Regions from separate parts of the Streptomyces sp. NPDC053513 genome, predicted to be linked through region 1. Evidence: riboswitches for the same ligand, from Rfam matches in the RefSeq annotation. Region 1 holds a riboswitch; each other region holds the start of a gene.
The links. Region 1 has a riboswitch for cobalamin ahead of ACIGW4_RS26190 (ABC transporter substrate-binding protein). Riboswitches for the same ligand answer to the same signal wherever they lie in the genome.
Positions count from the first base shown of each region.

Region 2: another riboswitch for cobalamin. It lies ahead of ACIGW4_RS07555 (energy-coupling factor ABC transporter permease); the one in region 1 lies ahead of ACIGW4_RS26190 (ABC transporter substrate-binding protein).
Region 3: another riboswitch for cobalamin. It lies ahead of cobN (cobaltochelatase subunit CobN); the one in region 1 lies ahead of ACIGW4_RS26190 (ABC transporter substrate-binding protein).

Region 1 is NZ_JBITXP010000017.1:75,658-79,695, forward strand. Features, by position in the region: gene ACIGW4_RS26180 (glycoside hydrolase family 15 protein) at 1-394, opposite strand, end outside; gene tsaD (tRNA (adenosine(37)-N6)-threonylcarbamoyltransferase complex transferase subunit TsaD) at 930-2,000, opposite strand; cobalamin riboswitch at 2,208-2,412, shown strand; gene ACIGW4_RS26190 (ABC transporter substrate-binding protein) at 2,480-3,526, shown strand; gene ACIGW4_RS26195 (FecCD family ABC transporter permease) at 3,667-4,038, shown strand, end outside.
Region 2 is NZ_JBITXP010000003.1:445,281-449,318, forward strand. Features, by position in the region: gene cbiQ (cobalt ECF transporter T component CbiQ) at 1-284, opposite strand, end outside; gene ACIGW4_RS07550 (energy-coupling factor ABC transporter substrate-binding protein) at 290-913, opposite strand; gene ACIGW4_RS07555 (energy-coupling factor ABC transporter permease) at 910-1,608, opposite strand; cobalamin riboswitch at 1,637-1,873, opposite strand; gene ACIGW4_RS07560 (PTS-dependent dihydroxyacetone kinase phosphotransferase subunit DhaM) at 1,924-2,349, opposite strand; gene dhaL (dihydroxyacetone kinase subunit DhaL) at 2,346-2,966, opposite strand; gene dhaK (dihydroxyacetone kinase subunit DhaK) at 2,993-3,985, opposite strand.
Region 3 is NZ_JBITXP010000002.1:381,931-385,968, reverse strand. Features, by position in the region: gene cobN (cobaltochelatase subunit CobN) at 1-1,234, opposite strand, end outside; cobalamin riboswitch at 1,275-1,410, opposite strand; gene ACIGW4_RS04965 (cobalamin biosynthesis protein CobG) at 1,490-2,809, shown strand; gene ACIGW4_RS04960 (precorrin-8X methylmutase) at 2,806-3,468, shown strand; gene cobJ (precorrin-3B C(17)-methyltransferase) at 3,465-4,038, shown strand, end outside.

The sequences.
Region 1 (4,038 bases):
CGTAGTCGAAGCGGGGCCGGCACAGCAGCTCGAAGGGCAGACTGCCGCGGACCACCCGGGCCACGCGGATGAGGCGGTGCCTGTCGGCGGGGACCTTGGAGTCGATGGGCTCCATGAAGTCGATGACTTCTCCGACGCCCTGCGGGGCCATGAACCGGGTGATGAGGACGGGCGTGTCCGGCATGTACAGCTGGCGCACCGCGCAGTCCTGACCGAAGTCCACGGCGAGACGGCAGTGGCCGCCCCGATCGTTGTCGAGCAGGGAGGCGAACAGGCTCGGCGAGTCGAACCGCGGCGCGCACCACCAGTCCACCGTCCCGTCGGAGGCGATCAGCGCCGCGGTCTGCAGGTCGCCCACCAGTCCGTGATCCGCGATCGGGGGGTAGTCGCTCATGACCTCTCCCGTCAGGAGCCTGCGGTCGTCGCCGAGGGGGCCCGGGATCGCCGGGCACGACGGGACCGGCCGTCTGCGGCGGGCAGACGGCCACCCCTCCATGCTCACCGCTGTCGCCGGTTCACCGCATCTTGGAGCGGAGCCGCCGGGACTCCGATCCGCTCTGCGGGCCGCGCCCCGCCATGCCCTCCAGGAGGCCGCGGGGCATGCGATCCGGAGGGCGTCAGGAGCGGTCGTGTCTCAACGAGTCCCTGACGCCTTCGGCGCGGCGGCGGATGCTCGTCACCTTCTCCCGGATCCTGGCTCTCACCTCGTCCGTTCTTCCCTCGGCCTCCAGACGCTCGTGCCCGGTGGCCTTTCCGACGATCACTTTGCACCTCGCCTTGGCCTTGTCCAGGGCGCCATACCTTCTCATGGTGGTCCCTTCGTCGGATCGAGGTGTCAGGATCCACGCTAGGTTCGAGCAGGCCGTCGTGCCTGTCGGCGCCCCGTCCGTCCCTCACGAGGCGAGGCGGCGTACGGACGACCGCGGCCGTCAGGCGGCCCGGGCCGAGGGTGCCGGCAGCGGGGTCAGGGAGGCGTACTCCAGCGGCGCCGACGGGTCGATCGACACGTCGAGAGGTGCGGGCTCCGCGCCGGAGCGTACGAGGAGGTCGCCGACGGCCGCGATCATGGCGCCGTTGTCGGTGCACAGGGTCATCGGCGGCACGCGCAGCTCGATGCCGGCCGCGGCGCACCGCTGCTCGGCCAGTCCCCGGACGCGCGAGTTGGCCGCGACGCCTCCGACGACGATCAGCGTCTTCACGTCGTACGCCTTGCAGGCGGCCAGCGCCTTGCGGGTCAGCACGTCGGCGACGGCCTCCTGGAGGGCGGCGGCCCCGTCGGCCACCGGCGGCTCCTCACCACGCAGCCGGTGCTTCTCGACCCAGCGGGCGGCCGCGGTCTTGAGGCCGGAGAAGGAGAAGGCGTACGGGTCGTCGCCGGGGCGGGTCAGCGGGCGCGGGAAGTCCACGGCGCGCGGGTCGCCTTCGCGGGCCGCCCGGTCGATCGCGGGCCCGCCCGGGTACGGGAGCCCGAGGATGCGGGCGACCTTGTCGAAGCACTCGCCGGCCGCGTCGTCGAGCGTGTCGCCGAGGTGCAGGATCGGCTCGCGGACCAGGTCCCGTACGAGGAGCAGGGAGGTGTGGCCGCCGGAGACGATCAGCACCACGCAGGGGGTGGGCAGGGGACCGTGCTCCAGGGTGTCGGCGGCGACGTGTCCGGCGAGGTGGTGCACCCCGTACAGCGGCACCCCTGCGGCGTAGGCGAGGGTCTTGGCTCCGGCGAGGCCGACCTGGAGGGCTCCGGAGAGACCGGGGCCAGTGGTGACGGCGACGGCGTCGAGCTGCCCCGGCCGCAGTCCTGCCCGGTCGAGGGCCTCGCGCACGACCGGGTCGAACGACTGGAGGTGCGCCCTGGCCGCGATCTCCGGCACGACGCCGCCGAAGCGGGCGTGCTCGTCCATGCTCGACGCCACGACGTGCGCGAGCAGCTTCCCGTCCTGGACGATCCCGGCGCCGGTCTCGTCGCACGAGGACTCGATCCCGAGCACCACTGGTCCGCTCATCGACCCGTCTCCTTTTGCCTATAGATAGCACCTGCAATATATGTGCAACAAGGAAGGGGCGTGTACCCGCCGAGTCGCGCGTCGGCCACGGACCCGCTCGGGCGGGTGGGGACGCCTCGGCCGGGTGGGGCACGACGGTGCCGGTGCTCCGGTCGCCCGCCTGGACCTCCTTCCGGCACACGGCCCGCCGGCCCCAAGATCGGCCTGTGGTAATTTGCCCGGGCCAGTCGCACCCCCGCACGTATCGACACGATATGGGCGCGGGTCAGGGAATCCGGTGGGAATCCGGAGCTGACGCGCAGCGGTGAGGGTGACGGGCGGAGCATCGGCCACTGGGTCCCGAGGGGCCCGGGAAGGCGCTCCGTCCGGACGACCCCGAGTCCGAAGACCTGCTGGCGACCCGGACGGCGCGTGCCGCCGTCCGGGAAGCACCGTACGACAGGCTCCGCGCATGAGCCGTGACGCAGAGGACTCCTCCCGTGCCCCTCGCCCGCCGCCTCCGCTCCGCCGTGCCGCTCGTGGCCGGTGCCGTTCTCGTCGCCGGCTGCGGCGACGGCACCGGCACCACGACGGCTTCACCCGAGGCGAAAGAGGCGGGCCCCGGTCATCCGGTCCGTCTCGACAACTGCGGACAGCGGGTCGAGGTCGACCGCACTCCCCGCCGTGCCGTCGCCCTCGACCAGGGATCGGCCGAGATCCTGCTCTCCCTCGGCCTGGCCGACCGCATGGTGGGCACCGCCACCTGGACCGATCCGGTGCTCAAGGGACTGGAGAAGGCGAACGCGGGCGTGCCACGGCTGGCCGACCGCTACCCGTCCTTCGAGAAGGTCCTCGACACCGAACCGGACTTCGTCAGCGCCTCCTTCCTCTACACCCTCGGCAAGGGCGGCGTGGCCCCCCGGGAGCAGTTCGCGAAACTCGGCGTCCCCACCTACCTCTCCCCCACCGACTGCGTCGGCAAGGACAACAGCGGCGACGGCGACGGCGTGCGGACGAAGCCGCTGACCATGGACACCGTGTACGGGGAGATCCGCGACCTCGCGCGGGTGTTCGGCGTGCCGGAGCGCGGCGAGAAGCTCGTCGGCGAACTCCGCGCCCGGGTCGAGAAGGCCACGGTCGGGGCGGACTTCGGCGACGCGTCCGTCCTCTACTGGTTCTCCGACTCCCAGGGCCCGTACATGGCCGGCTGCTGCGGCGCCCCGGGCATCGTCAGCGGGGCACTCGGCGTGAAGAACGTCTTCGACGACACGAAGGAGGAGTGGCCGCAGATCAACTGGGAGACCGTCGCCGACCGCGATCCCGACGTGCTCGTGATCGCCGACCTGACCCGCAGGGCGCAGTCGGCCGAGAGCGCCGCGAAGAAGATCGAGTTCCTGGAGTCCCACCCGGTCACCCGGAACATGACCGCGGTGAGGAACAAGCGGTACGTGATCCTCAGCGGGCAGGCCATGAACCCGACCATCCGCACCGTCGAGGGCATCGAGAAGGTCGCCGCCGCGCTGAAGACGTACGGTCTCGCGAGGTGACCCGCTCCGTACGGTCTCGCGAGGCGGCCCGCCCGGAACCCGAGGCGGTGGTCCCGTCGAGCCGAAGCGCCGCCGACCGATCGGCGGCGGTGGGTCCGCCGAGCCGAAGCACCGCCGACCGACCGGCGGCGGGTCCTTCCGTGCGAGCTGCCGTCCGCTCCTCCCGGGCGCTCACGCCGGTCGCCGCGGCGGGTGGGGTCGTCCTGCTGTGCGTCTCGATCGCGCTCGCCGTCACCATCGGCCCGGCCGACCTCCGCGTCTCGGACTCCTGGTCCGTGGTGGTCTCCCACCTCGGCGGGGGCCCGTCCGGCCTGAGCGCGATCCGCGACGGCATCGTCTGGGACCTGCGGCTGCCCCGCACGCTCCTCGCGGCCGTGTGCGGAGCCGGACTCGCGGTCTGCGGCACGGTCCTGCAGTCCCTGCTGCGCAACCCGCTCGCCGACCCGTTCGTCCTCGGCGTCTCCTCCGGCGCCTCGACCGGGGCGGTGGCCGTCGTCGTCCTCGGCGCGGGC
Region 2 (4,038 bases), on a different contig from region 1:
GCGAGGGCCACGAGCCCGCGCGTGCCGCCCACCTCGAAGAGCAGCGGAACGGCCCCCGTGACACAGAAGCCGAGCGGGATGCGGAACGCCCGCCACAGCTGACGGCCCGGCACCCCGGCCGGACCGAGCAGCACCGCGAGCGTGGCCGCCGCCACGAGCACGGCACCCGGCCACGGCGGCAGGGACACGGCGCACAGCGTCAGGCCGAAGCCGAGGGCGGCCTTCTCCACGGGATGGCGGCGGCGCCAGCGACTGCTGTGCGCCGCCGCGTCGATCGGCAGCATCGGCGCTACGCGCCCGTACCGTCGAACGGAACGGAACCGTCACCGCCCCCGGGGGCCTCCGCCCCACCGCCGGCCCCGGGACCCGGCGCACCGGGGCCGGCGGCCCGGGCACGGGATCCCGCGCCGGCGCCGGCCGCGCCGGCTCCTGACCCGGCACGCGGGGCACCGGGGTCCGCGGCACCGGATCCGGCACGGGCGCTCGCGGCAGCGGCCCCCGGCCCGCCGCTCGCGGTGCCGGAGCCGGGACCGCCTCCCGCCGCGTCCTTCGCCTCGGCCGCCCCCGCCGTCTCAGCCGTCTTCGCCGCCTCGGCGGCTGCGGCGGCCTCGGCGCGGGCCGCGCCCTGGCGGCGACCGCGTCGCAGGCCGAAGTAGTACGCCAGGACACCGGCGCCGATCGCCGCCTGGAGGGCGAAGAGCGCCGACTCGATCTCGCCGGACGGCGGCTCGTACAGCGGGCTGAACCACGGCTCGTAGTCCGGCTGGAGCTCCGTGATCGCGGTCTCCGCCTCGCTGTCGGACCCGCTGAACGGCTGCTCCTTGTGGTCGCCGAGGCCCAGCGCGAGCGGCAGGACCGCGAGCGCGGCGACGAGGAGCAGCAGCAGCGTGTTGACCTTCGCGTTCCGGCTCATCGCGCGGCCACCTCCTCGGGCCGCTCCGACCGCGGCCGGCCGAGGACGCCGAGGCGCGTCAGCTCGCCCTTGCTGGACTGGGTGAGCAGCCGCATCACGAGCACCGTGAGCAGGCCCTCGCTCACCGCCAGCGGAATCTGCGTCACGGCGAAGATCCCGCCGAACTTGGCCAGCGCGCCGGGCACGCCGCTGCCGGGGTCGGGGAACGCCAGGGCCAGCTGCACGCTGGTCACGCAGTACGTGGACAGGTCGGCGACGAACGCGCCGAAGAAGACGGCCACCATCAGGGGCGCGCCGAACCGCCGCAGCAGCCGGTACGTCCCGTACCCCGCCCAGGGTCCGACGATCGCCATGGAGAAGGCGTTCGCGCCGAGCGTGGTCAGCCCGCCGTGCGCGAGCAGCAGGGCCTGGAAGAGCAGGGTGATCGTCCCGAGGACCGCCATGATCGGCGGCCGGAACAGGATCGCGCCGAGCCCCGTACCGGTCGGATGCGAACAGCTGCCGGTGACCGAAGGCAACTTGAGCGCCGACAGGACGAAGGTGAAGGCACCGGAGGCGCCGAGCAGCAGAGTGGATTCGGGGTTCGACCGCACCTCGCGGGTCAGCGCGCGCACCCCGTGGACGACGAACGGAGCGGCCGCGACGCCCCAGGCGGCGGCGTGCGCAGGGGGCAGGTACCCCTCGGCTATATGCATGATCGGGAGACCCTCTCCAGCACCTCGTGGATGGACAACGCACCCTGGCCGGTCTCCTGGCTGACGGTCATGCGGCCCGACTCCGCCTTCCCACACCGCCGCGGTCTCCCACGACGGTCCAGTGGCTTCCCCGGGGTGTTCCCCCCCCGGGGGTGGAGCCGGACCTCCCGATCACAGTGGCGAGGGCCGCACCGGTACTGCACCGGTTTCCCGTACACCAAGGCCCTGCGACACTAGTGGGTTGACCTGCTGGATCACAACACGGCCACCACGCGACGCGTCCCTCCGGTCACTCCGCGCACTCGGTCCCCGCGGTCACTCCTTGCGGTAGGCGTACGCCTCCGAGGCCGCCGCCGCCACCGCGTCGAGGTCCCCGCCGGCGCTCGCCGTCACCAGCGCGGCCACCGCGCCCTCGACGAACGGCGCGTCCACCAGGCGGGAGCCCCCGGGCAGTTCGTCGCCCTCGGCGAGCAGCGCCTTCACGGTGAGGACCGCGCTGCCCAGGTCGACGAGGAGCGCGACCCCGGCCCCCCGGTCGACGGCCTTCGCGGCCTCGCAGATCAGCTCGGAACTCGTCCCGAGGCCACCGTCCGGCGTCCCGCCCGCCGGCAGGACCGGCGCGAGGTCGCCGCCGCCCGCGAGGCCACGGGCCAGTTCGGCGACCGCCGTCGCGACCGCCGCGCTGTGCGAGACGAGCACGATGCCGACGGGCGTCGCCGCGCCTCCGGCCACGGGGCTCATCGCGCCTCCTCCGCCCGCGCGGTCCCGGCGAGGGCGGCGAAGAGCAGCGCCGACGACGTCGCCCCCGGATCCTGGTGCCCGACCGACCGCTCCCCGAGGTAACTGGCCCTGCCCTTGCGGGCCTGGAGGGGCACGGTCGCGAGGGCGCCCTCCTCGGCGGCGGCGCGGGCCGCCTCGTACGAGCTCCGCAGCCCTTCCACTCCCGGCACGAGCGCGTCCAGCATCGTCTTGTCGCCCGGCTGGGCACCGCCCAGCTGCGACACGGCGCTCACACCGGCGCCGAGCGCCTCCGCCAGCCGCTCCCGGGTGACCTCCGCGTCCTCGCCCAGGGCCTTCCCGGCGCGCCGCAGCAGCGTCCCGTACAGCGGTCCCGAAGCGCCGCCGACGGTGGAGATGAGCTGTCGTCCGGCGGTGACGAGCACCGCGCCCGGACTCGCTGGCGGCTCCTTCGCCAGGGCCTCCGTCACGGCGGCGAACCCCCGCTTGAGATTGACGCCGTGATCGGCGTCGCCGATGGCCGAATCCAGCTCGGTGAGCCGGTCCGCCTCCCGGTCGACGTCCTCGGCCACCGCGGCCAGCCAGCGCACCAGGAACCCGGCGTCCAGGGTCTCCGTCATTCCGCTCCCCACTCCCATCCCGGGGCTCACCGGCCCCAGCGCAGCGCGGGCGTCCGCACCGGCGCGTCCCACAGGCGCAGCAGCTCCTCGTCGACCTCGCACAGGGTCACCGAGCACCCCGCCATGTCGAGCGAGGTCACGTAGTTCCCGACCAGCGTCCGGGCCACCGGGACCCTCCGCTCGGCGAGCACCCGCTGCACCTCGGCGTTGAACCCGTACAGCTCCAGGAGCGGCGTCGCGCCCATCCCGTTCACCAGGGCGATCACCGGCCCGGACGGGCGCAGGTCCTCCACGACGGCGTCGACGGCGAAGTCCGCGATCTCCCGCGAGGTCATCATGGGCCGCCGCTCCCGGCCGGGCTCGCCGTGGATGCCGATCCCCAACTCCAGCTCCCCTTCCGGGAGGTCGAAGGTCGGGCTGCCCTTGGCGGGGGTCGTACAGGCGCTCAGGGCCACCCCGAAGGAGCGGCACCGCTCGTTCACCCGCCGGGCGATCGACTCCACCCGCTCCAGCGGGGCGCCCTCCTCGGCCGCCGCGCCCGCGATCTTCTCCACGAACAGCGTGCCGCCGGTGCCGCGCCGGCCCGCCGTGTACAGGCTGTCCGTCACCGCCACGTCGTCGTCGACGAGGACCTTGGCGACCTGGATGCCCTCGTCCTCGGCGAGCTCCGCGGCCATCTCGAAGTTCAGCACGTCACCGGTGTAGTTCTTGACGACGAACAGCACCCCGGCGCCGCTGTCGACCGCGGCGGCGGCCCGCACCATCTGGTCGGGCACGGGCGAGGTGAACACCTCGCCCGGACACGCGGCGGCCAGCATCCCGGGGCCCACGAACCCCCCGTGCAGCGGCTCGTGCCCGGACCCGCCGCCGGACACCAGCGCCACCTGCCCCGCCACGGGCGCGTCCCGCCGCACCACCACGCGCCGCTCCACGTCCACGGTCAGCTCGGGATGCGCCGCGGCCATCCCCCGCAGCGCGTCGGCGACGACGGTCTCCGGAACGTTGATCAGCATTCTCAACGGTGTCTCCTCGCGAGGCTGGTAGATGGATCCGCGACCTGCGTCTGCGGGCA
Region 3 (4,038 bases), on a different contig from region 1:
TCTTCGCGAGCTGCTCCTCGGTCAGCCAGTCCTGGTCGTGGCCGCCGGCCTCGATGAGGGCGTAGATCAGCTCGTCGCCGTCGCCGGAGACCAGGCCGGGGAGGTCTTCGACGGGCCCGAAGTCGTAGCCCTCGGCGATCAGACGGCGCAGGAGCGCGACGGCGGAGGCGGGGGTGTCGAGGCCGACGGCGTTGCCGATGCGGGAGTGCTTCGTCGGGTACGCGGAGAGGACGAGCGCCAGCTTCTTCTCGGCGTTCGGGATGTGGCGGAGCCGGGCGTGCCGGACGGCGATCCCGGCGACGCGGGCCGCGCGCTCGGCGTCGGCGACGTACGCGGGCAGACCGTCCTCGTCGATCTCCTTGAAGGAGAAGGGGACGGTGATGAGCCGGCCGTCGAACTCGGGCACGGCGACCTGGCTGGCGGCGTCCAGCGGGGAGAGGCCCTCGTCGTTCTCCTCCCACGCGGACCGCGAACCGGTCAGGCACAGGGCCTGGAGGATCGGCACGTCGAGCGCGGCGAGCGCGCCCGCGTCCCAGGCCTCCTCGTCGCCGCCGGCCTGGGCCTCGGCGGGCTTGGTGCCGCCGGCGGCGAGGACGGTGGTGACGATCGCGTCGGCCGTACGGAGGCGGTCGAGCAGCTCCGGCTCCGGGGCGCGCAGGGACGCCACGTACAGCGGGAGGGCCCGGGCGCCGGCGTCCTCGATCGCCCCGCAGAGGGCGTCGACGAAGGCGGTGTTCCCGCTCATGTGGTGGGCGCGGTAGTAGAGCACGGCGACGGTCGGGCCGGTCGCGTCGGCCCCGGGGGTCCGCTCCAGGGGGCCCCAGGTGGGGGCGGCGGCCGGGGTGTCGAAGCCGTGGCCGGTGAGCAGGACGGTGTCGGAGAGGAAGCGGGCCAGCTGCTCCAGGTTGGCCGGGCCGCCGTGCGCCAGATAGGCGTGGGCCTCGGTGGCGACGCCGATCGGGACGGTGGAGGCCTCCATGAGCTGGGCGTCGGGGGCCTGCTCGCCGCTGAGGACGACGACCGGCTTTCCGGCGGCGAGGACCGTGTCCAGGCCCTCCTGCCAGGAGCGGACGCCGCCGAGGAGGCGGACGACGACCAGGTCGGCGCCGTCGAGGAGGGCCGGGAGGTCGGCGAGGGGGAGGCGGGCGGGGTTGGCGAAGCGGTACTCCACCGGACCTCCGGCCGCGCGGGCGCTGAGCAGGTCGGTGTCGGAGTGCGACAGCAGCAGGAGCATGGCGAGCTCAGGCCCTTCCTCGGGGTTGTCCGCGCCCCGGGTGGTCGTGTGGACGGCGGGAGTTCCTGACTCACCGCCCCCGAACGGACGGGGGCAGCTCACAGTGGCGGGACCGCGCCGGATTCTCACCGGGCTTCCTCCCCGGGGTCCTGGGACCCCATGCCGATCTGCATCCTAGATCGTGCCGTCTCCGGGCCGGGGGGAACCGGGGAGTCGGCCGGATCACACCCGGTGGTCAGCCGGTTCCCCGTGGGTATGCTCGCCGCCATGCCGCCCACCCCACCCCCGACGCCCGAACCGGGCGAAGCTCGCATACGGGACCGTGGCGACGCCTGCCCCGGGGCGCTGCGCCTGCACCCCGCCGACGACGGCCGCCTCGCCCGACTGCGCCTGCCCGCAGGCAGGTTGACGGCGCGTCAGGCCGATCTCCTGGCCCATGCCGCCGAGTCCCTCGGCGACGGGCGGATCAGCATCACCTCGCGCGGCAACGCGGAGCTGCGCGGTCTCGGCGAGGGCTGCGGGGCGGACCTGGCGGCTCTCCTGGCCGGGGCCGGCCTGCTGCCCTCCCCCACCCACGAGCGCGTCCGCAACATCGTGGCCTCGCCCGGCGCGGGACTCGACGGACTCGGCCACGCGGACGTGCAGTTGTGGGCGCGGGCCCTGGACGCCGCCCTGTGCGCCGAGCCCCGGGCCGCGTCCCTTTCGGGACGTTTCCTGTTCGTCCTCGACGACGGACGCGGGGACGTCGCCGGACTCGGCGGCGATGTGAGCTTGATCGCAGGACCGGAGGGATCGGTCCTGCTGCGGCTCGGCCCGGAGGCCTTCCGCCTCGCCGCCGAAGACGACGACACCGCCGACGGCGACACCGCAGCCGACACCGCCGTCGTCCCCGCGTCCGCCGGCGTCCCCGCGACCGCCGTCGCCGTACGGGCCGCCCTCACCGCCGCCCTCGCGTTCCTCGACGCCGCCGAGGCCGCCGGAAACGGGGCCTGGCGGCCGCGCGAACTGCCCGACGGGCACGTTCCCGACTGGGCCGGGGCCCTCGCGCGGGCCGGGATCACGGCGGAGCCCGTACCCGTACCGCCGCTTCCCGCCTCCCCGCCGCCCGCGCCCGGACCGCTCGGCGAGCGCGCCCTGCACGTCCTCGCCCCCCTCGGCCGGCTGACCGCGGCGCAGCTGCGGGCCCTGGCCGACGGCGCCGACGAGCTGCGGTTCACGCCCTGGCGCGGAGTGGTCGCCGTCGGGGCCCGCGCCGACCGGCTGCCCGACCTGGAGGCGCACGGCCTGGTCACCCGGCCCGACCTGCCCTCCGTCGGGGTCAGCGCCTGCACCGGGAGGCCCGGCTGCGCCAAGTCCCTCGCCGACGTCAGGACCGACGCCCTCGCCGCACCCGCGGGGCCGCTGCCCGTGCACTTCTCCGGGTGCGAGCGCCGCTGCGGGCACCCGCACGGCACCTGGGTCGACGTCCTCGCCACCGGCGACGACACCTACCTGGTGGACGGCGTCCCCACCCCCCGTACCTCCCTGCCCGAAGCAGTGACCACGGCCCGCAGCCTGCCGACCCACACGAGATGAGCGAGAGCAACAGGATGTTCGACTACGAGAAGGACGGGACGGAGATCTACCGCCGGTCCTTTGCCACGATCCGCGCCGAGGCGGACCTCGCGGGCCTGCCCGCCGACGTCGCCCAGGTGGCGGTCCGGATGATCCACGCCTGCGGCATGACCGACCTCGTGCAGGACATCGCGTACTCGCCGCAGGTCGTCGCGAACGCCCGCGCCGCCCTCCGCGACGGCGCGCCCATCCTCTGCGACGCGCAGATGGTGGCCAGCGGCGTCACCCGCAAGCGGCTGCCCGCCGACAACGAGGTGCTCTGCGCCCTCTCCGACCCGGCCGTGCCGGGCCTCGCCGCCGAGCTGGGCACCACCCGCTCCGCCGCCGCGCTCGAACTGTGGCGGGACCGCCTCGAAGGCTCCGTCGTCGCCATCGGCAACGCCCCGACCGCCCTCTTCCACCTCCTGGAGATGATCGCGAAGGGCGCGGGGAAGCCCGCCGCCGTCCTCGGCATCCCGGTCGGCTTCATCGGCGCCGCCGAGTCGAAGGACGCGCTCGCCGAGAACACCCTCGGCCTCGACTACCTGGTCGTACGGGGCCGGCGCGGCGGCAGCGCGATGACGGCCGCCGCGATCAACGCCCTCGCCCACGAAGCGGAGATCCAGGAGATCCAGGCATGACCACCGTGACGCCCGGCAAGCTGTACGGCGTGGGCCTCGGCCCCGGCGACCCGAACCTGATGACCGTCGCCGCCGTGAAGGCGATCGCCGAGGCCGACGTCATCGCCTACCACTCGGCCCGCCACGGCCGCTCGATAGCCCGCTCCATCGCCGCCGAGCACATCCGCGAGGACCACGTCGAGGAGCGGCTGATGTACCCGCTCACGGTGGAGACCACGGACCACCCGGGCGGCTACCGGGGCGCCCTGAACGACTTCTACGAGGAGGCCTCGGCCCGCCTCGCCGCCCACCTCGACGCCGGCCGCACCGTCGCCGTCCTCGCCGAGGGCGACCCGCTCTTCTACGGCTCGTACCAGCACATGCACAAGCGGCTCGCCGACCGCTACGACACGACCGTCATCCCCGGCGTCACCTCGGTGAGCGCCGCCGCCGCCCGGCTCGGCGAGCCGCTGTGCGAGGCGGAGGAGGTCCTCACGATCATCCCCGGCACCCTGCCGGAGGACGAGCTGACGGCCCGCCTCGCGGGCACCGACTCGGCGGTCGTGATGAAGCTGGGCCGCACGTTCCCGA